2 regions of the Streptosporangium oxazolinicum genome follow, and region 2 is predicted to be linked to the other one. Evidence: predicted binding sites of a transcription regulator. Region 2 holds the regulator's gene; the other holds the start of a gene.

Region 1 (11,203 bases), on a different contig from region 2:
TTCGCCCACCTGTCGATCGGCGGCACGCTGAGCGTCGGCGGCCTCGGCGGCACCAGCCAGCGTTACGGCTCGCAGGCCGACAACGTGAAGTGGCTCCAGGTGGTCACGGGCACCGGCGAGCTGGTCACCTGCTCCCGCGACAGGAACCGTGAGCTGTTCGAGGCCGTCCTCGTCGGCGGCGGGCAGTTCGCCATCATCGTGCGGGTCGGCATCAAGCTGATCCCGGCGAAGACGACCGCCCGCTCGCTCGAGTTCACCTACACCGACCGGGCGGCCTTCCTGCGGGACTCGCTGGCCATCATGCGGGCCGGCGTGGTCAACGACCAGAACGGCTACGCCGAGCCCAAGCCCGGTGGCGGCTGGACCTACCGCCTCGCGCTCGGCATCTTCTACTCGGCGCCCGCCCAGCCCAACGTCGCCGCCGTACAGGCCGTGCTCTCGCCCCAGGCGACCGCCGGCCCGACGGCCGACATGCCGTTCCGTGACTGGCTGCTGCGTTTCGACCCGAACTGGGCGGCCCTCAAGGCCGCCGGGTTCTGGGGCAGCAAGAAGCCGTGGCTCATGATGTTCGTCGGTGTCCACAACACCCCGGCCTACCTCGACACCGTGCTCGGCGAGCTGACGGCCACCCAGATGGGCCCCGGCCCGGTCCGGATCTCGCCGATGGACTCACGGTCGCTCACCCGGCCCAGTTTCATGCTGCCCCAGCGCTACACGAACGAGTTCTTCGAGGTCAGCCTCATCCGGATCCCGGCCCCGAACCACCCGGACGTCCCCGGTCTGCTGTCGCAGAACCGCCGCTTCTACGACCGGGCCGTCGCGCTCGGAGCGAAGCGGTATCTCGTCGGCTCGGTGCCCTCGATGACCCGTACCGACTGGCGGGCCCACTACGGGTCGCGCTGGAGCCACCTCGTCGACCTGAAGCGCCGATACGACCCGGCTTCGATCCTCACGCCGGGCCAGGGGATCTTCGGCTGACCCGCCGACGGCCCACCCTTTCCCTCCAGTAAGGAGACCCTACAATGCCGGCACAACGCCCGGAAGAAATCCCCGGCCTCATCGCCGCGGCCTTCAACGCCAACGACCCGCAGGCCATGCTTGACCTGTTCGAGCCGGACGGCATCCTCGTCACGCCGCCGGACGGTACGCACGAGGTGGGGCTTGAGGCCGTCGCCAAGTCCCTGAGGTCGATGTTCACCGTCATCACGGCGGCCGACATCACGTTGACCAGCGCGATGCGGTCCGGCGACATCGCCATGACGCACGCCGACTGGCACCTCACGGGAAAGGACGAGGCCGGCGAGCCGATCGACCTCAGGGGCAAGGGCACCGTGGTGTCCCGCCAGCAGCCGGACGGCACGTGGCGGATCGTCTTCGACGATCCGGTCGGGGCCTGAAGGGCGGGCCGACATGGGGAATCCGTTCAGCGTCCGCATCCAGGTGCGGGGCTACGAACTCGATCGGCAGGGTCACCTCAACCAGGCCGTGTACATGCAGTACGCGGAGCACGCCCGCTGGCAGTTCCTGCAAGCCGCCGGCTTCACCCCGGACGTCCTGGGCGAGGCCGGCATCGGCCCGGTGCTGCTCAAGGCCACCGTCCGGTTCCAGCGCGAGCTGCGGGCCGGCGACGAGGTCGACGTGGGCTGCACCATCAGCGGGGGGCAGGGCAAGCTCGTCGAGCTCATGCAGCGCTTCCACACACCCGATGGAATTCCGGTCGCCCGGATCGACAGCGTGATCGGGCTGCTCGATCTGACCACGCGCCGCCTGCTCCCGGACCCGCGTGCCACGTTGCACGAGCTGGCCACGCGGCCCGACGTGCTCTCCGTCTCGACACCTGAGCGAGCGGGGTGAGGCCTGGCGGCGATGTCGGAGGATGAGCGTGGAGCACGGCTCTCGGTGAACGACCCGCGACGCGGGCGTCCCGCGACCGTGCTCGACGCCGTCGACCACCCGCGCCCGGGTAGGACGTCGCCACGGAGGCCCGACCCGGGTGACGCTCCTGTACGGCGTGCTCTTCCTGAGCTCTCGATGTCGAGCCCGGCGACCAGGCTTTCCGGAAAGCGAGAACCTGTCGGCTCCGCGGAGCAAGGAAAACTCCCAATGGGTGCACGACGCGCCGCGGGCGTGGTCGCCGGTGTGCTCCCGGCCGGTGCCGTGGCCGCCGAGAACGATCACTCATCCGGTACGGTGTCTGCTCTGACCTGCGAGAATCTCTCGATCAATAATCACCCGGAACATGATCATTCCGTAACCTCTCTGGGGCCGGCGGTCGCTCCGATCACTCCTTCTTGGAATCCGTGGCCGTGGAATCACTGTGAGGGGAAGCGCTTCGAAGCTCCTCGATCAGCGGCCAGAACGGGCTGTTCTCGTCAACCTCGATACGCTGATCCTTGTCGATGATCTTCGCGTTCGGCGCGTCGTCTTCCCTGGCAGGCGTGGGGACCGATCGCCTCGCCTTCTCCGGATCGTCACGGTTGGCCATATGGACCCCGACTGTGAGCACCAGAGCGACGCTCAGAACGAAGATCAGCCAGTAGCGCCACGCCCGTCCAGATCTCATCTGCCTTCTCCACCGTGTCACGGGCCGGGCCGGTCACCACGTGGTGTCCTCCCAGTGCGGGGTATGCGATTCGATGTCCTCCGGCACGCGAATCCGCCCGTTCACGAGAATGAGTGACGCGATCTCAGCGCTCTCGTGGAAGCGCAGGTAGCCGACGAAGGATTCGACACCGCCGGCATGTGCGCCGACCGAGCACCGGCCGAGCCAGTCCAGCAGTGTCCGGAGCCGGTAGAAGTCGTCGGGATGGAGTTCTTGGCGTACCGTCAGCGCCCAGCCGTCCGATCGCTCTCGCGCGACCAACTCGGCGACGAGCGCGCCCCCCACCCATCGGGCAGCGCCGCGCTGCGCGAACACGGGCTCCGCCTCCGCGTCTTCCCACTCGCAATCGGGGTCGTCGGGATCACCGAGTGGATAGGTTTCCACGTATCTGTCAGTGCCGATCGGCAGTCGCTCAGGCCGTGGCCCCTGCCCCACATGCCACCGCAACTCGGCGAGCTCGTCGTCGGTCACACCAGCACGAATGTCCACCGACAGCACGAGTTCGTAGATGTCCCCCACCGGCACACCGTACCGTCGTGACGTCCTGAGAGATCATTCTGTGAGGATTTCACACAGGACGTAACCGTCGCGGTCGGCCTATGCTCTCTGATCTTCGGCAGGGTTCAGAGATCCAAAAACCCTCTCCCGTGACCCGCCCCCTTGGCCCAAACCTCCACGGTACGAGGGGAGGGCCAGACTGGCACATGCCCCGCTTCTACGTGCTCGCCATGAGTACTCACGACGAGCGAATGACTCCAGCGTCACTGGAAGCACAGCGTCCAGCACGATGATCTGCTTCGGAGGGCGACGACTCACTCCACAGATGCCTGAGTCGCCGGCCGCGATCTGCGAAAACGCAGTCAAGATCATCACGTACGTACTCCATGACCGCTGACATGCGCCTACCTACAGTGGCATCCAATTGCATACGGCCAGCGGAGGGGGAGCGTGCGAAACCCAGGTGAACAGGCGTTTTCACTGGTCAGAAGAGTGCCCCCGGCATGATTCGAACATGCGACACCCGCTTTAGGAGAGCGGTGCTCTATCCCCTGAGCTACGGAGGCAGGGGCTCCTAGTAAGAGTAGCGAAAGTGGCGAGTGGTTGCGCGCTTGGAGGGGGAGTTGGGGGCAGACGGTGGGTTATCGGTTCGCTGGCCTGGAGTAAAAGGGCGGCAAGTGGGTGGGTGTGCGGTGGTGGGCGAGGTTAGTGTCACGGTCCGTGATCGACAGGCGACGGAAGCGCATTCGCGGGCATCGCGCCCTGCGGCCGGTGGTGCTGTGTGGTGCGATGCTGGCGCCCGCGCTTCTGGCCGGAGGGTTACTGGTGGCCGAGCTCACAGGCTACGAGGCCGCCGTTCAGATGGCCGACGCCGGTGCGGAGCCCGAGGGGCTTGGGGAAGCCGGAGGGGCCGGAGGGGCCGGGAGGGCCGACAGGGGCGGGGAAGCCGAAAAGGTCAGAGATGCCGAGGGGGCAGAGGCAAGCGGGGGGTTCGGGGAGGCCGGGGGAGCCGCAGAAAGCGGAGTAGCTGAGAGGCTGCACGAAGACGAGGCTTTCTGGGTGGGAGGCGGGGAGCGGCGGGGATTCCAGGAAAGTGGGGAAGCCTGGAGCGGCGCGGTGTCTCGGCCGGGGGGCGGGGGGCTTGCGGGGTCTCCGGACGAGGAGTCGCCCACAGACCCGGCAGACTCCGGGGGCCAAGGCCAGGGCCAGGGCCAGGGCCAAGGTCAGTGGGAGGGGCAGGGGCAGTGGGAGGGTCAGGGACAAGGTCAGGGGCAGGAGGAAGGTCAGGGGGAGCAGGGGGACTCCAGGGATCTGGAGGGTCGGGGAGAAGCGGTGGCCGTGGTGCCGGTCGTGGTCGGCCCTGTGCGGAGCCGGATGTTCGGGCCGAGGCTGGTGCCTCCGCCGTTGCGGCCGGATCGGGTGTACGAGGGGTGGGTGCCCGTGGCGGCGAGGTCGGGAGTACGCCGTGCGGGGGAGAGTCCGGGTGGGGTCGGTCGGTCGAGTGGCCCACGTGAGATCGGTGGCACGGATGATGCGGGTGAGCCAGATGCGGTCGTTCCCATAGAGACCCGTCCGCAAGGCTCCAGAGGGTCACGGAAGGTGGCATTGCCGCCCTCTGTGGCACCTGAGCCTCAGGGGAAGCGGACGCCGCCACTTGCGCGACCTGAGCCCCGGGACGGGTGTCCGGCGGAGTGGAGGGGGACGTGGCTCTGGGAGGTCTGCAAGAAGCGCGGGCGGCAAGAAGTCTGACTTGTCCGGTAACAAAAAGGGGTGTTCGGCGCATAGCGGCTGTGGAGAGTCTGGCCCGTGCACTTGGTCAGCTGTAGTAGCGTGCGTGCCTGACCCAGGTCACGAGTTCGCAAACGGAGGGGTCGAACGTGCCACCTCGTCGATCAGCGGGTCTGATCGCCGTCGTCGCGACGATGACTTCCTTCCTGCCGGGAGCCGCTGCCGCGCAGCGGGCGCCGGCGGAGGTTCAGGCCGTCGTCGCCGCGGAGCCGGTGAATCTCACAGAATTGCGTCGCGAGGCGGAGAAGGCCGCGAAGGATCTTGAGGACGCGACCAAGGCCCTGGAGCAGCGGCGGACCCAGATCCGCACCTCGGAGAAGGAGCTCTCCGTCAAGCTGCGGGAGCTGCAGGTGGCCGAGAGGGCCTTCGCCCAGGTTCGGCAGCCACTGTCGGATCTCGTCGGGTTCCTCTACCAGCAGCCCATCGGGGGAGACGTGGCCGGTTTCCTGTCCGGTGACTCCGGCGCCGACACCCTGCGCGCCATGGCCGGTGTCACCCAGCTCGTCGCCGAGCGGGACCTGATCCTTGAAGACAGCAGTCGCCTTCAGGTGGAGCGGGAGCGTCTCGCAGGTGAGGCGCAGGAGCTCCGGGCGGGCAATCTCCTCGCGGAGGCGCAGATGGGTGCCGAGATCGAGACGCTCAGGACGCGCTCGCAGAAGATCGTGCAGTCCCTGACCAAGGCGCTGGTGAAACTGGGCGTCAAGATCAACAAGGATGGGCGACCGGCGGCCGGGTGCGACCCGACCAGGGCGACCTCCATGGACGAGTTTCCCAACGGGCTCATCCCGCAGGCGTACCTCTGCCCGCTCCAGCAGCGGGGCAACCAGCTGCGGGGTGACGCCGCGCTCGCGTTCATCAGCCTGAACGAGTCGTACAAGCGGCAGTTCGGCAGGCCGATGTGCGTGACCGACAGCTATCGGAGCCTGGCCGAGCAGCAGTCGGTCTACTACACCAGGCCCGGTCTGGCCGCGGTTCCCGGCCGGAGCAACCACGGGCTGGGGCTCGCCGTCGACCTGTGCGGGGGCGTCGAGCGCTTCCGGTCGGCCGAGTTCAACTGGCTGGAGACCAACGGCAAGAAGTTTGGCTGGATCCACCCTAAATGGGCTTATGTCAGCCCCTTCGAGCCCTGGCACTGGGAGTATGACCCCAAGATCGGCTCCCTGCTGTAGGTCCTGTCGCGGGTAAGAAGGGTCATCGTGCGCGGGGTCGATCACCCTGGTCACCCCCCGAGACGGGCAATCCCACCGGTGGGTCATTGTGCGCGGGGCCGATCACCCTGGTCATCCCCGAGCTGAGCAACCCCATCGGCGGGTCACTGCGTGCGGGGCAGATCACCCTGGTCACCGCCGGGCCGGGTAACCCCATCGGCGGGTCACCGCGCGCGGGGCCGATCACCCTGGTCACCCCCGAGCTGAGCAACCCCATCGGCGGGTCATCGCGTGCGGGGGCCGATTGTGACGGAGAGCCGCCCACCCGCCTGGGCGGAGGCCAGCTCGGTCGCCTGGGCCGACGTGGTGGCCAGCACGACGAGCGCGCCCCGCTCCGACTCCCCGCCCGGTGTGGCGAGGACCGCGACGTCCTCGGCCACGACGGTCGCCGGAGCGGTGCCGTCCCAGGTCGAGGTGGCGGCGAGCACGTCCACCACGTCGCCCGGCGAGAGCAGGCGGGCGGTCTCGGGATCGGCGACCCGTACGGGGATGGCGACCGTTCCCTGACCGTGGGCGGCCAGGAGGCCGGGGCCGAGCAGGCGGACGTCGGTCAGCGGCTCCCCGCGCCGCGCGGGACCCGTCAGGATCTTTCCCGCGAACGGCGTGCCGGGCCGCAGGACGCCGTCGGGGACCGTACCGGGTCTCAACGGAGCCGGTATCAGATCGGCCGCCTCCAGCGCGCCTCCGGGAAGATCCCTGGCGGCGATCAGGACGGTCACCGAGGCGGTGTCCGGGCGCAGCGCCAGTACGGCGCATCCCATCGCCAGGGCGGCGACGACGGTGGCGATGAGACGGTGACGGCGACCGAGAAAGCGGCGCAGAGCGCGCATGGCTGACTCCAGGGGTGGGAGCCGGGCGGCGCGGTGCCCGTGACGGGTGGGAGGACGCCCCGCCGGGTAGCGGGACGGGGAGACGGGGATGGGGTGCCCCGCCGGGCGGCGGGGCGGTGCTGGTGCCGGTAATGGGGGAAGACCCCACTCAGGACTCAGGGGATCCTTGCCGAGTCCGAGTCCTGGTCCGAGCTCAAAGTTCGAACCGAGCCCGAATTCGGATCCGGATGGCGTGGATGGGAAGCGGGCGGGGCGGCTTTTCCTGCCGGGTGTGCGCATGGCGGTGACGCCCGGCCCAGGGCCTGTTTTGTGGATCTTCGCCGTGGCGAGGATCATCCAGGTGGATGCCCCGCACGGCGGAGGAGGAGCCCATAACGGAGTCCATAACGGAGTTATGGGCGACGACGACAACACCGCGGGGCGCCGCCTGGGCGACTGCGGTAGGCGAAAAGAACCACAAAACAGGCTCTAGCGCGACACGATCAACCGGGGAGGTCGAAGGGGAGCTTGAGGCCGTCCAGGGCGTTCGGGCAGGGGCAGGTGCGTTCTTCGGGGAGCGCGGCGACGACGTCGCCGACGAGGGAGCGCATGCGGTTGACGTTGGTGGCGAAGAAGGAGAGGACCTCCTCGTGGGTGACCCCCTCGCCCGCCTCGACCCCGGCGTCGTGGTCGGTGACGAGGGAGATCGTGGTGTAGCAGAGGGCGAGCTCGCGGGCGAGGATGGCCTCGGGGAAGCCGGTCATGCCGACGATCGACCAGCCGTTGCCGCTGAACCAGCGGGACTCGGCACGGGTCGAGAAGCGCGGGCCCTCGATGACCACGAGGGTGCCGCCGTCGACCACCTCCCAATCGGAGGAACCCGCGGTGGAGACGGCCGCCGTACGGCCCGAGGGGCAGTAGGGATCGGCGAAGGCGACGTGGACGACGCCGCCCGCGTCGTAGTAGGTCTGCACGCGACCGGAGGTGCGGTCGACGAGCTGGTCGGGGACGACCAAGGCGCCGGGACCGATCTCGGCGCGTAAGGAGCCGACCGCGCTGGGGGCCAGGACCTGGCGGACACCGAGGGAACGCAGTGCCCACAGGTTCGCCCGGTAGGGGATGCGGTGTGGTGGGAAGCGGTGGTCGCGACCGTGGCGGGGAACGAAGGCGACCGAGCGCCCCCCGATCCGGCCGACGGTGACGACGTCGCTTGGCGGGCCGTACGGCGTGGTGATCTCGACCTCTGTGGCGTCGTCGAGCAGGGAGTAGAAGCCCGAGCCGCCGATGACCCCGATGTCCGCGCGATTGACCATGAAGCTGAGATTAGCGCCACGGACCGGTCTCTGAGGAGCCCCGGTAACAGCCTGTGGATAACCGCGTTCGCCGGGTAATCGTCCGGTCGTCCTTGTGGGAGCGGCGGGACGTCGAGCGGAGGTCGCGCGGGCCGTCCGGTGGTGCCGGCGACAGGCGCGGGAGGGCTCGTCCGTCCCGTGCCGTCCGGTGAAAGGACGGGGTGAAAGGCCACGGCTCGGGGCGGCCGGTCAGGTGGCCGCCCATGAACGGCCGGCTGAAGAGCTGGGTTCGGGGGCGAGAGGGGGAAGGGGGCGGGAGGGCGAAGAATGCGAAGGGGCGGAGGACGGGGGCAGCGGCAGGGGTAGGGATACGGCTCAGGAAGCCGCGGTGGCCGGGCTGCTCGCGGCCTTCGCCGCCTTGGAATCCGACGAGCTCGACGAAGACGACGACGAATCGGATGAAGATGAAGATGAACCAGACGAGGACGACGACGAACCGGAGGAGTCCGAGGAGCTTGACGAGCTTGACGAGCCGTTCGTGGAACTCACGGTGCTCGACGACGAGGACCGGCTGTCGGTCCGGTAGAAGCCCGAGCCCTTGAAGACGATGCCGACCGCGGAGAACACCTTGCGCAGGTCGCCCGCGCAGCTCGGGCACTCGGTGAGAGCATCGTCGGAGAACTTCTGGACGATTTCGAACTGGTTGTTACAGGCAGTGCAGGCGTACTGGTAGGTGGGCACGCTCTCCTCCTCGTGTGATCCGCGCGCCGATTGGCACTCTAGTGGCGCGACTGCTAATGGTATGCAGCTGACAAGCTTAAACGCGAGCCGGAGTCCCCGCATTCCGTGGCCGAATTCCCATCGAACGTGGCCGAACCTCCGATCTGACGTGGCCAAACCTCCAAGCCAACGCGGTCAAACCTCCAAGCCAACGCGGTCAAACCTCCAAGCCAACGCGGTCAAACCTCCAAGCCGACGTGGCCAAACCTCCAGGCCGACGCGGCCAGACCCCCTGGTCAGGTGCCCCGCTCCCCGAACCAGCCGGCGAGCTTACCCTTGCGGCTGATCGCGCGCATTCGGCGCTCCACCATGTCACGGCAGGCGGCCGTGGTCACCACCAGGAGTTGGTCGTCGATCCTGATTCTCGTGGAGTCGGTGGGTACGAACGTCCGGCCGTCCCTGACGATCAGCGTCACCTGGGCGTCCGTGGGCAACCGTAACTCGAAGATCTCCACACCGTGCAGCTTGGACGTCGGCGGCACCCTGACCTGGAGCAGATCGGCGTTGAGCTCCTCCAGCGGCGCCGACTCGACCTCCAGGTCGCGGGCCTCGTCGGGCGTGGTCAGCTTGAGGAGTTTCGCCACGAACGGCAGCGTCGGCCCCTGCAGCAGGGTGTAGACGATGACGATCACGAAGACCTCGTTGAACACGAGCTTGGCGGTGCCGTCCTCGACGGAGTTGGCCGCCCAGGGGATGGTCGCGAGCACGATGGGCACCGCGCCGCGCAACCCGGCCCATGACAGGAAGGCCTGCTCACGCCAGCCCAGCCGGTCGATGCCCGTCAGCCGGGTCAGCAGCGCGGAGACCACGATCGACAGAGGGCGGGCCACCGCGACCAGGATCAGTCCGGCCACCAGGCCGGGGACGATCGCGGACGGCATCTCCGAGGGGCTGGCCAGCATCCCGAGCATGACGAACAGGCCGATCTGCGCCAGCCAGGCCACGCCCTCGGCGAAGCCCCGCGAGGCCGCGCGATGCGGCATCCGCGAGTTGCCCATGACCAACGCCGCGAGGTAGATCGCGAGGAAGCCGCTGCCGTGGAGCAGCGTCGCCCCCGCGTAGGCGACGAACGCGAGCGCGAGCACCGCGATGGGGTACAGGCCGGAGACGGGCAGCGCGATGCGGCGCAGCGCGTACGCGCCGAGGGGGGCGACCGCCAGGCCGACGGCCGCGCCCACCACCAGCTCGAAGAGCACCTCGAACAGCGCCACCCCCAGGCTGGGCGAGGTCGCGGCGCTCAGCAGCATGACGGCGATCACCGTGGGCGCGTCGTTGAGGCCCGACTCGGCCTCCAGGATGCCCGCGAGGCGCGGCGGCAGGGGCAGGCGGCGCAGCACGGAGAAGACGGCGGCGGCGTCGGTGGAGGCGAGGATCGCGCCGAGCAGGAGCGAGGTCCGCCAGTCCAGGTCGAGGATCAGGTGCACCGGGATCGCGACGGCCGCGATGCTCACTCCCACCCCGACCGTGGCGAGCACCAGGGCGGTGGGGATGGCTCCCTTGACGTGGCTCCAGGTAGTGGTCAGACCGCCCTCGGCCAGGATGATCGCCAGCGCGATCAGGCCTATCTGCTGCGCGAGCTGCGGGTTCTCGAACTGCAGCCCGAGCCCGGACTCGCCGACGAGCAACCCGAAGCCCAGGAAGATCAGGAGGCTGGGCAGCCCGCTCCGATGGGCGACACGCACCGCGACGATGGCCGCGATGACGATTCCGGCACCGAGAAGCAGCCAGACGTCCAGTCCCATCTGGTCCCCTCTCTGATTCCGGGGACCATTGTGTCGCATTCGGAAGGGCCGCCACGCACGGGTGGCGCGCACTCCCTGTCACGGTCCCGGCGCCTTCGGTCCCGCGCCGGGCAGGGATCCCGCCGGTCGGTCACACCCCCGCAGCGGCGGTTTTGAAGATCCCCTCGGGGGTCGCCGCGTAGCGGACCGCGATGTCGTGGGGCTCGGCGGGCACGCCGTCGAGCAGCTCACCGTCGTGGAGCAGCGCCACCGTCGGCACGTTCGGGCCGACCCGCGCCAGCGCCCGGTCGTAGGAGCCGCCGCCCCGGCCCAGCCGTACCCCGGTGGCCCTGTCCACCGCCAGCGCGGGCACGATCACCAGGGCGGCGGTCCTGACGGCGTCGATCCCGCGCCGGGTGTCGACCGGTTCCATGATCCCGAAGCGGCCGGGGGCGAGGGTGTCGGGGCCGTCGTACACCGCCCAGTCGAGATCGTCGTCGTCGCG
Region 2 (11,203 bases):
CGGAGACCTCCGCGGCCCTGGGCTTCGGGTTCCGCTGCGGCTTCCTCGGCCTGCTCCACATGGAGATCGTCCGCGAGCGGCTGGAGCGCGAGTTCAACCTCTCGCTCATCTCGACCGCGCCCAACGTGGTCTACCGGGTGATCATGGAGGACGGCAAGGAGGTCGTCGTCACCAACCCCTCGGAGTTCCCCACCGGCAAGGTGGAGAAGGTCTTCGAGCCGATGGTCAAGACGACCGTGCTCGTCCCCTCGGAGTTCATCGGCGCCATCATGGAGCTCTGCCAGAACCGCCGGGGCAACCTGCAGGGCATGGACTACCTGTCCGAGGACCGCGTCGAGATCCGCTACACCATGCCGCTCGGCGAGATCATCTTCGACTTCTTCGACCAGCTCAAGTCCCGTACGCGCGGCTACGCCTCGCTGGACTACGAGCCCTCGGGCGAGCAGGAGTCGGACCTGGTCAAGGTCGACATCCTGCTCCAGGGCGAGGCCGTGGACGCCTTCAGCGCCATCGTCCACCGGGAGAAGTCGTACGCCTACGGGGTCGAGATGGCCAAGAAGCTGCGCGAGCTCATCCCCAGGCAGCAGTTCGAGGTGCCGATCCAGGCGGCGATCGGCGCCCGGGTCATCGCCCGTGAGAACATCCGCGCCATCCGCAAGGACGTCCTCGCCAAGTGCTACGGCGGCGACATCTCCCGCAAGCGCAAGCTGCTGGAGAAGCAGAAGGAGGGCAAGAAGCGGATGAAGATGGTCGGCCGCGTCGAGGTGCCCCAGGAGGCGTTCGTCGCCGCGCTGTCCACCGAGTCCTCCACGGACAAGGCCAAGAAGTAGGCGACCCTGCCTCGGTCCGCTCCGGTCCTGGGCGGGGGCGGGCCTTCGGGGAACGAAAACGTGCGGGCGAGGCCGCTGGTGACCCAGATCCTGCGGCCTCGCCCGGTATGAGGGGGTCGCTCAGCGCAGGACGCTGTAGAGCGCCGAGGTGAGGGACGCCTTGTTGTCGTCCTGGTCGATGGACCACATCATCGAGCCGCCGAGGCCCTTCAGGCGGATGTAGGCCGCCTTCTGGAGCAGCGAGGTCGGGTCGTCGTAGGACCAGAACTCGTTACCGTCGTAGAGCCACACCGACCCGGTCAGCAGGTCGCGGTAGCGCTTGCCCGGCTTGTTCACGAGGATCTTGTAGTCCTCGCTCCCGGCGGCGAAGGTGCCGGGAGCGGGGCCGGTGGCGGTGCCGTACAGGCCGTTCTTCCCGCCGGTGACGCCGGTCCAGCCCTGGCCGTACGCCGGTACGCCCACCACGATCTTCTTGGCGGGCGCGCCGCGCGTGAGGTAGTCGCGGACGGTCTGGTCCACGCTGTACTTCACCGGGTTGGGGTCGCGCCGGTCGGTGAACAGGTTGCCGTTGTGGCCGGTGATGGTCTCCCACGAGCCGTGCAGGTCGTAGCCCTGGACGGTGGCGAAGTCCAGCTGCTTGAAGACGTCGCGGACCTCGAAGCCCGCGTCGATCTTCGCGGCGGCGGCGGGCAGGAAGGCGGTGAGCTCGGTGCGCCGGTCGAACTGGTTCATCTGGCGGCGCAGCTCGGTGACGAACAGGGTGAAGTTCCGCTTGTCCTCGGGACGGATGATGTTGCCGACCTCGCCGGAGGAGCCGGGCCACTCCCAGTCGAGGTCGATGCCGTCGAACACGCCCGCGCCGGTGCCGGGGGCGGTGCCGGGCAGGTTGCCCTTGAGCCACAGGTCGATGCAGGAGGAGGCCAGCTTGGCGCGGCCCTCGGGGGTCAGCACCGCGTCGGAGAAGTACTTCGAGCCGGTCCAGCCGCCGAGGGAGATCAGCGCCTTGAGACCGGGGTGCTTGGCCTTGAGCTTCTTCAGCTGGTTCAGGTTGCCGTTCAGCGCCTGGCCCGCCTCGTCGGCGACGCCGTCCACGCTCTGCTCGGCGGGCACCGGACGCTGCCAGTCGGCCCACGGGTCGGGGGAGTAGCAGTCGCCACCGGCGTTGACGAAGCCGAAGGCGTAGTTGATATGGGTCAGCTTCGCGGCGGCGCCGCTGGTCTCCATGTCCTTGACGTGGTAGTTGCGACCGTAGACGCCCCACTGGATGAAGTAGGCGACCCGCTTGTAGCGGTCACCGTGCTTCTGGGGTGTCTGGGCCTGGGCCGGGGCCGGTACGGCCACCGACGCGAGGCCCGCGGCGAGGGCTGCCGCGATCACTTTACGGAGGAGTCTCTGCACGGGCTTCTCCACTGCTTGGAATAGTAACTTATAGGAAACTTTCCTTTAAGTTTTCCCGGATCGTAGACCTGCGAGATCTGGCCGTCAACGGCCAACGGCGTTTTGACCGGTGGACGGCGGGTCGCTTCGACTAACTTGGTAAGGCATGGAGCAGCAGGCGTTCTGCAACCGCTGTGGCACCCCGGTGAGCGGGCTGCCGCGATGCCCCGGGTGCGGGGCGCCGACGAGGGGCGGGCCCCCGGCGGGCCAGTCCCCGCCGACCGGGTTCCCACCGGCCCAGATCCCACCGGGCCAGTCCCCGCCGGCTCAGTCCCCGCGGGTCGTTCCTCCGGGCGGGAGCCGGATCCCGCCGGGAGAGTGGCGGCAGGATCCCGCCGACTGGCAGCAGCACCTCCCGCCGGACGAGCGACCTCCGCGGCCCACGCCGGGGGACCGGGCTCCGGCACCGCCGAGGGGCCGGGCGCCCCGAGGGGACCGCAAGGTCTGGCCGCCGGTCGCGCTGGCCACGGTCCTCGCGGTGACGATGGTCGCCGGGGGAGCCTTCTGGCTCGCCCCGCGAGACGGCGGCACGTCCGTGGCGGGCGGCATCCGGACGGCGGCGAGCGGCGACCGGGCGGAGGCCGAGACCGGGACGCCCCCGGCCGGCCGGGCTCCCCGGGGGCCCGAGGACGCCGAGAGCCAGGCCAGGGTCCTCGACGCCCTGCTCGCCGACAGCGGCGGCTCCCGGTCGGGCCTCGGCTCGGCCCTCGGCCAGTTGCGTTCCTGCGAGGGCACCGCCACCGGGCTCGCCACGCTCCAGCGGATCACCGCCGCCCGCCGGGAGCAGGTGATCCAGGCGGGTGCGCTGGGCACCGGCGCGCTCGACGGCGGCGACGCGGTCAAGGAGCGCCTCACCCGGGCCCTCACCGCATCGTTCGACGCCGACGAGGCGTTCCTCGCCTGGGCGACCCGCCAGGAGGCCGGGTGCAGCCGCTCCTGGAGCGGCGACGACGACTACCGGCGCGGTCTCGCCCTCTCCGGCGAGGCGACGACGGCGAAGAAGGGCTTCCTGAAGCTGTGGAATCCCCTCGCCCGGCGGTACGGCCTGCCGGTGCGGGACGAGCACGAGATCTGACCCCCGGCATCCCCGGCATCCTCGGCGTACCGGGCATCGCGGGGGAGGCGGCAGACTTGGGGCGTGCCATCCACACTTCCCGACGGGGATCCCGTACCCGCCTCGGGCGAGCTCCCGGAGAGCGCGCTCGCCGGGCTCGGCGAGCGGCCCTTCGGTTTCTACGTCCACGTTCCCTTCTGCGTGACCCGGTGTGGTTACTGCGACTTCAACACCTACACGGCGTCCGAGCTCGGCCCCGGCGCGTCGCAGAAGGACTACGCGGACACCGCCGTCGACGAGGTGCGGCGGGCGCGGGCCAACCTCGGCACCGCGCACCTCCCCGTCGAGACCGTGTTCTTCGGCGGGGGAACCCCCACTCTGCTGCCCGCCGGAGATCTCGTACGGATCCTGGGGGCGATCGAGGAGGAGTTCGGGCTCGCCCCCGGCGCCGAGGTGAGCACCGAGGCCAACCCCGAGTCGGTGGACCCCGCCTACCTGGCGGAGCTGCGCGCGGGCGGGTTCAACCGGATGAGCTTCGGGATGCAGAGCGCCCGCGAGCACGTGCTCCGGGTGCTGGACCGCCGCCACACCCCCGGCCGCCCCGCGCGGGCCGTCCAGGAGGCGAGGGAGGCGGGGTTCGACCACGTCAACCTCGACCTGATCTACAGCACGCCTGGGGAGAGCGACGACGACTGGCGCGCGTCGCTGGCCGCGGCGATCGAGGCGGGACCCGACCACGTCTCCGCGTACTCGCTGATCGTCGAGGACGGGACGAAGCTGGCCGCCAGGATCAGGCGCGGCGAGCTCCCGATGCCCGACGACGACGTGGCCGCCGACCGTTACCTGATCGCCGACGCCATGCTGGCCGAGGCGGGGTTCGAGTGGTACGAGGTGTCCAACTGGGCGACCTCGGAGGCCGGGCGCTGCCGGCACAACCTGCTCTACTGGACCGGCGGCGACTGGTGGGGCGTCGGCCCCGGGGCGCACAGCCACGTCGGCGGCACCCGCTGGTGGAACGTCAAGCACCCCGCCGCCTACGCCCAGCGCCTGGCCGAGGGCACCTCGCCCGCGCACGCGCGCGAGGTGCTCGGTCCTCAGGACAGGGCGGTGGAACGGCTGATGCTGGAGCTGCGGCTCGCCCGGGGCTTCCCGCTCGGGGAGCTGGAGCGCCCCCCGGTGGTCGCCCGCGCGCTCGCCGACGGCCTGCTGGAGGTGGAGCCGTTCAAGGCGGGCCGCGCGGTGCTCACCCTGCGTGGCCGCCTGCTGGCCGACGCCCTGGTCCGCGACCTCACCTGAGGCGCCCGAGGCCCCGCCCGGACCGCGGGCCGGGTCAGCTGACGAAGCGGATGTTCATCGGATAGCGGTATCTCTCTCCCCGGTTGGCCGCCACCGCGGCGATGATCGTCACGATGATCGCTCCGATCCAGAGGAAGAACATCAGCACAAAACCGATGAGCACGAACGCCAGGACCCAGGAGACGACGTAGGCGACCAACACCGTGAGCTGGAAGTTGAGCGCCTCGGCGGCCTGGTCGCGCACGTAGGGCGACTCGTCCTTCTTCGCCAGATAGAGCACCAGCGGCCCGACGAAGGAGGTCAGCAGGCCCAGCAGGTGGGCGAGCATCGCCATGGTGGTGTCGTCACTGCCGGGCCGCGGGCCGTACGTCCCCGGCGGCGCCTGGTAGCCGTAACCCTGCGGCGCGCCGTACGCGCCGTACTCGGGGTATCCGGGGTAACCGGGCTGGTGGCCCCCCTGGTAGCCGCCCGGGTCGTAGGGGGAGGTGGGCGGGTAGCCCTCGTAGCCCTGGCCCGGCTTCCCATAGCCCTGATCCGGTTGTCCATAACCCTGGCCGGGGTATCCGTAGCCCTGCCCCGGTTGCCCGTGTCCCTGTCCCTGTCCCGGCTGTCCGTAGCCCTGGCCGGGCGCGCCGTGTCCCTGGCCGGACTGTCCGTAGTCCTGGCCCGAGGGCGGGATGCTCTGGCCCGGCCGGGTGTGGCCGGGCGGGGGGTCGCCGATGCGCCGCGTCCGGTCGTCGCCCGGTGGGTCCTCGGGGTTCTCGCTCATGTCCCCTCCTGAAGGGTTGACGGCCTAGCCATCCTCGCCGGGAACCGTCACGAAGTCGATCAATTCCTCGACAGGCCCGAGGAGCTCGGGCTCCAGATCGGCATATGTCGTGACCGATCCGAGAATGTGACGCCATGCGGCACCGGGCTCCACGTTCCAGCCCAGCGCGGCGATGACGCCCTCCTTCCAGGGCACGCCGCGCGGTACCGACGGCCAGGAAGGGATCTTGAGCACCCGCGGCCTGACCGCCTGCCAGACGTCCACGAACGGGTGCCCGACGATCAGCACGTGCGGTGAGGAGACCCGCGCGGCGATCCTGCTCTCCTTGGAACCGGGGACCAGGTGGTCGACGAGCACGCCCAGCCGCCTCCCCGGCCCCGGGCCGAACTCCTCGACGATCGAGGGCAGGTGGTCGACCCCCTCCAGATACTCCACGACCACGCCCTCGACCCGCAGGTCGTGCCCCCAGACCTTCTCCACGAGCGCGGCGTCGTGCACGCCCTCCACGTAGATCCGGCTCTCCTTGGCGACCTGGGCCCGCAGGCCCTCCACCGCGATGGAACCCGACGCGCTCCGCCTGGGACCGCGCGGCGCGGCGGCGGGCCGTACGAGCGTCACCACCTCGCCCTCCAGGAGGAACGCGGCCGGCTCCAGCGGGAACACCCGACGGCGCCCGAAGCGGTCCTCCAGGGTGACGGCCTCCTTGTCGCAGGCCACCACGGCGCCGCAGAAGCCTCCGTCGGCCTCCTCGACGACCAGGTCGAGCTCCGCGGGCACCTGGGGGATCGTCCCCCTGCGCGGGCGTCGCCAGTCTTCCGCCAGAACGTCACGCTCGTACATCACCGACCGCTCACCCTCTCTCGCCGGGGATCAGGTGGGACGCTAGCAAACGCCGTCGTCACCTGCCGTAGGGTCCCGGCTGTCCCCACTGCCCCACCGGTGCCGCGGCGGCCCGGCGCTTGCGGGCGTTGCTCCGCTTCACCAGTACGACGATCGTCACGACGATGGCGAGCAGGATCCCGACGCCGGGGATCACGAACAGGGCGACCACCCCGCCCACCAGCGAGTCGGCGGCGAGTTCCTTGCCCACGCCGAAGGTCGTGCCCTCCGCGGGCTCGGCGGAGCACTGGACCTGGTAGTCGCCCGCCTGGTCCACGCCGACCCGCAGGCCCATCTCCCAGGTGACGCCGTCGGATCCCGCGACGGTCTGCTGGATGTCGGGCTTCTGCAGGCGGGGCGTGCCCGTGCCGCCCTTCAGCGTGCACTCGAACGTGGTGGGCCCGCCCGTGGCGACGTAGATCGCCGGCTTGTCCGCCGGGTCGATCGCGACCGTCGCGGTCTCGCCGGGGGCGAACGTCTTCGTCGGGGCCGCGTCGGTCACCGCGCCGACGAGGCCACCGGCGAAGCCGCCGATGCCGACGATAATGCTGACCAGGGCGAGCAGCCAGACCCCGACGATCCACCCGATGCCAGGCTTGATCTTCCCGCTGGGGGGCGGCGATCCCTGCGGGGCGCCGTAGCCGGGGGGCGCGTAACCGTACGAGGGGGGCTGCTGACCGTACTGCTGGCCATATTGCTGTTGGCCGTACTGCTGCTGGCCATACGGCTGCTGGGGGCCGCCGTGACCGGGGCCGCGGGAGGCGTCGCCCGGATAAGAACCGAAATCTTGGGACATGCCCAAATTCTGGTGGGTGCCGCTTGGATCGCGATAGCAGTTGACTTGACAACGGCTTGCCGTCATCATCCGCAGCTCTTGCTTATCGCGCCTTCCGCACGGGGGCCGTACACTTGGCACTCGGGAACACAGAGTGCCAAGCCTCGTGTTTCCCTCTGAACGCAGGCAGGGAGGTGACCACGTTGGTCGACGACCGCAAGCTCGCCGTGCTCCGCGCCATCGTCGAGGACTACGTGTCCACCAACGAGCCGGTGGGTTCGAAGGCTCTCGCGGATCGGCACAACCTGGGGGTGTCCCCGGCGACGATCCGCAACGACATGGCGGTGCTGGAGGAGCAGGGCTACATCGCCCAACCCCACACCAGCGCCGGCCGGGTGCCCACCGACAAGGGCTACCGGCTCTTCGTCGACCGGCTCTCGCAGGTGAAACCCCTGTCGAGCGCGGAACGCAAGGCCATCGAGAGCTTCCTCGCGGGCGCGGTGGACATCGACGACGTCGTCATGCGGACGGTGCGGCTGCTCGCCCAGCTCACCCGGCAGGTCGCCGTGGTGCAGTACCCCATGCTGACCCACTCGACGGTCAGGCACGTCGAGCTGGTGCCGCTGAGCGAGCGCCGGCTGATGTTCGTGCTGATCACCAACACCGGCAGGGTCGAGCAGCGCGTGGTCGAGCTGCCCGACGTCGTCGACGAGCAGCGCGTGGCCCACCTGCGCGCGATACTCAACGCCTCCCTCGACGGGTGCGGCCTCACCAGCGTTCCCGACAAGATCGCCGACCTGCCGGAGCGGCTGCCCACGGAGGACCGGCCGCTCGCGGCCACTATCCTTTCCGTACTGCTCGAGTCCCTGGTGGACAGGCATGATGAGAAGATCGTTTTTGCCGGGGCCGCCAACCTCGCGGGAGCCGACTTCACCGTCGGGCTCCGCGACGTGCTGGAGGCCCTGGAAGAGCAGGTCGTGCTCATGCGACTGCTCGGTGAGACCTCTGACCTTTCCGCGTTGACCGTGCGGATCGGCTCGGAGAACCCCTACACCGGACTCCAGGGCACGTCCATCGTCGCCGCCGGATACGGTTCTGGGGACAAGCAACTGGCCCGGCTCGGTGTGCTGGGTCCGACGCGAATGGACTACCCGGTCACGATGGGCGCGGTGCGCGCGGTGGCACGCTACGTCAGCCAGATCCTGGCTGCATCATAAGAGGTCAACGAAAAGTGGCTAAGAGCGACTACTACGGCACTCTCGGGGTGCGCCGCGACGCCAGTGCGGAGGAGATCAAGAAGGCGTACCGCCGCCTGGCGCGCGAGCTGCATCCCGACGTCAACCCCGACCCCGAGACCCAGGAACGCTTCAAGGAGATCACGCAGGCCTACGAGGTCCTGTCCGACTCCGGCAAGCGGCAGATGTACGACATGGGTGCCGACCCGTTCGCCTCGGGCGGTGGCGCGGGGGCCGGGGGCTTCGGCGCCGGCTTCCCGTTCAGCGACATCATGGACGCCTTCTTCGGCGCGGCCGGTGGCGGCGGCGGCCGAGGCCCCCGCTCCCGCGCCCGCCGAGGGCGCAACGCCACCATCAGGGTCGAGCTCGACCTGCGCGAGTCGGGCTTCGGCACCACCCGCGAGCTGGTCGTCGACACCGCCGTGGTCTGCGAGGTCTGCACGGGCTCCGGCGCCGCGGCCGGCACCCACCCCGACACCTGCGACATGTGTCACGGCCGGGGCGAGGTGTCCCAGGTCACCCGGTCCTTCCTCGGCCAGGTCATGACCTCCCGGCCCTGCCCCCAGTGCGGCGGCTTCGGGTCGATCATCCGCAACCCCTGCCAGGAGTGCTCCGGCGACGGCCGGGTCCGCACCCGGCGGACCATCAAGGTCCGCATCCCCGCCGGGGTCGAGGACGGCACCCACATCCAGCTCGCCGGCGAGGGCGAGATCGGGCCGGGCGGAGGCCCGCCCGGAGACCTCTTCCTGGAGATCGTCGAGCGTCCCCACGAGATCTTCGAGAGGCGCGGCGACGACCTGCACTGCACCGTGCAGATCCCGATGACCGCGGCCGCGCTCGGCACCATCCTGACCATGGAGACACTCGACGGCGCCGAGGAGCTCGACATCCGTCCCGGCACGCAGTCGGGGCAGACGATCCCGCTCTACGGGCGGGGCGTGCAGCGCCTGAACGAGTCGGGCCGAGGCGACCTGCTGATCCACGTGAACGTGGAGACCCCCGCCCGTCTCGACACGGAGCAGGAGCAGCTGCTGAAGGAGCTCGCCAGGCTCCGCGGTGAGGAGCGCCCGCCGGGCAAGTTCGCCCCCGGGCAGCAGAGCTTCTTCTCCCGCCTGCGGGACGCCTTCAATGGCCGCTGACCCGGCCCCTCACCGGTCGCGCCGCCCCGGCCGGGCCAGGCCCCTGCCGGGCCGCGCCGTCCCGGCCGGCTCCCGGCCGAGGCACCCCGGCACGGTCCGCCCCGACGGCCCATGACCGTCCCGGTCTTCCTGGCCGACCCCGCCGACCTGGCCAGGCCGGAGTTCGTCTTCGGCGGTCCCGAGGGACGCCACGCGGCGGCCGTACGGCGGCTGCGGGCCGGTGAGCGGCTCGACCTGACCGACGGGGCGGGCTCCGTCGCCGAGTGCGTGGTGACCGAGGCGGGCAAGGACTCGCTCCGGGTCGAGGTGCTGCGCCGCCACGACGTGCCCGTGCCGTCGCCGCGCCTGGTCGTGGTCCAGGGCCTGCCCAAGGGGGATCGGGGCGAGCTGGCCGTGGAGATGATGACCGAGGCGGGGGTCGACGTGATCGTCCCCTGGTCCGCGACCAGGTGCGTCACCCAGTGGAAGGGTGAGCGGGCGGCCAAGGCGCTGGCCCGCTGGCGCTCCACGGCACGTGAGGCGGGCAAGCAGTCGCGCCGCTTCCACCTGCCCGAGGTGACGGAGCTCGCGTCCACCGCGAGGGTGGCCGGTCTGCTGTCGGCGGCGGCGCTGGGGGTCGTGCTGCACGAGGAGGCGGCCTCCCCGCTGTCCGGTCTGCCGCTGCCCGAGGGCGGCGACATCGTCGTGGTGGTCGGCCCCGAGGGCGGGGTGTCGGGGGAGGAGCTCGCCGCGTTCCGCGAGGCGAAGGCGGTGCCGGCGCTGCTCGGGCCGACGGTGCTGCGCACCTCGACGGCCGGGGTCGTCGCGGCGGCGGTGCTCCAGACGCGCAGTGGCCGCTGGTAACACCCTGCCGTCGGCGCGCCGCCGGTCACGGGTTCCGGTGAATCCGTGCCGTGAGGACCCGGGAGACCCGTCGCCCGAAGGGGCGATCAGGGCTCGCCGTGACCGGTCACCGCACTAGCTCTGGATGGGGGTCGGGGCCGGAGTGCTCGCCTCCGTCGGCATGGGGGGCGACACGTCGCCCGAGGGCGCGCACTCGTCGGGCGAGCACGGGCTCTCCGAGGGAGCCGGGGGCCTCGTCCTCGTTCTCGTCGGCGTCGGTGTCGTCTCGATCTCCTCGCACCTCCTGGTGATCCCGCTGGGATCGGGGGTGGAGATGCCGACGGGGGTGGGGCAGGTGGGCGTCGGCGTCGGTGTCGGCCTGGGAGCCGTCGTCGCCGGGTCCGTCCTGGAGGTCGGCCTCGTGCTGGGCTTCGCGCTCCTGGAGGGGGTGGGCGTCGGCGGGAGCATGGTGGCGCCGGGACCCGACCTGCTGACGGTCGGGAGAGGGGCGTGGTTGGACGGCGGCTGCGGGTCGGGAGCCGGGGGACGCGAGGTGGCGGACCCGTCGACCGGAGGGGTCGACTCGGCGTACTTGACACCTTCGGTGCTCACCCGGGGGATCACCTGTTCGCGGAACTGGGGAACCACCATGACGACGGTCGCCGCGACGAGGACCGCGCCGGCGACGGAGGCCCCGGCGCGCCACCACACCAGCCAGCGGAGCCCGCGCCGCTCGATGCGGCCGCGGATTATCTCCAGCCCGTCCGGGGAGGGAACGACCGAGTTCGCCTCCGCGCTGAGCGCGCGGCGAAGCAGCTCGCCGTACTCATCCGGGGAGTCGGTCATGACAGTTGCTCCAGTGAGGTTCGTAGGGCGGCCATGCCGCGAGCCGTGTGGCTCTTGACCGCGCCTTTGCTGATGCCCATCGCGTGGGCGATCTGCGCCTCGGACAGGTCTCCGTAGTAAC

The links. The regulator HrcA, encoded in region 2, represses chaperone genes, less so after heat shock. The targets are predictions, from matches to a motif close to TTGGCACTCTCNNNNNGAGAGTGCCAA.
Region 1: the regulator HrcA is predicted to act here: its motif matches at 8,969-8,995, upstream of ABD817_RS32310 (FmdB family zinc ribbon protein).

Annotation. Positions count from the first base shown of each region.
Region 1 is NZ_BAABAQ010000014.1:264,385-275,587, forward strand. It holds gene ABD817_RS32265 (FAD-binding protein) at 1-978, shown strand, start outside; gene ABD817_RS32270 (YybH family protein) at 1,023-1,397, shown strand; gene ABD817_RS32275 (acyl-CoA thioesterase) at 1,411-1,854, shown strand; gene ABD817_RS32280 (hypothetical protein) at 2,282-2,563, opposite strand; gene ABD817_RS32285 (hypothetical protein) at 2,597-3,121, opposite strand; tRNA gene ABD817_RS32290 (tRNA-Arg) at 3,594-3,666, opposite strand; gene ABD817_RS32295 (D-alanyl-D-alanine carboxypeptidase family protein) at 5,023-6,057, shown strand; gene ABD817_RS32300 (RcpC/CpaB family pilus assembly protein) at 6,321-6,926, opposite strand; gene ABD817_RS32305 (S-methyl-5'-thioadenosine phosphorylase) at 7,409-8,218, opposite strand; gene ABD817_RS32310 (FmdB family zinc ribbon protein) at 8,573-8,938, opposite strand; gene ABD817_RS32315 (potassium/proton antiporter) at 9,214-10,719, opposite strand; gene ABD817_RS32320 (5-formyltetrahydrofolate cyclo-ligase) at 10,850-11,203, opposite strand, start outside.
Region 2 is NZ_BAABAQ010000010.1:302,834-314,036, forward strand. It holds gene lepA (translation elongation factor 4) at 1-830, shown strand, start outside; gene ABD817_RS25890 (glycoside hydrolase family 18 protein) at 951-2,228, opposite strand; gene ABD817_RS25895 (hypothetical protein) at 2,374-3,342, shown strand; gene hemW (radical SAM family heme chaperone HemW) at 3,406-4,617, shown strand; gene ABD817_RS25905 (DUF4870 domain-containing protein) at 4,652-5,386, opposite strand; gene ABD817_RS25910 (DUF3097 domain-containing protein) at 5,411-6,226, opposite strand; gene ABD817_RS25915 (hypothetical protein) at 6,285-7,061, opposite strand; gene hrcA (heat-inducible transcriptional repressor HrcA) at 7,244-8,257, shown strand; gene dnaJ (molecular chaperone DnaJ) at 8,272-9,414, shown strand; gene ABD817_RS25930 (16S rRNA (uracil(1498)-N(3))-methyltransferase) at 9,526-10,257, shown strand; gene ABD817_RS25935 (hypothetical protein) at 10,372-11,082, opposite strand; gene ABD817_RS25940 (SigE family RNA polymerase sigma factor) at 11,079-11,203, opposite strand, start outside.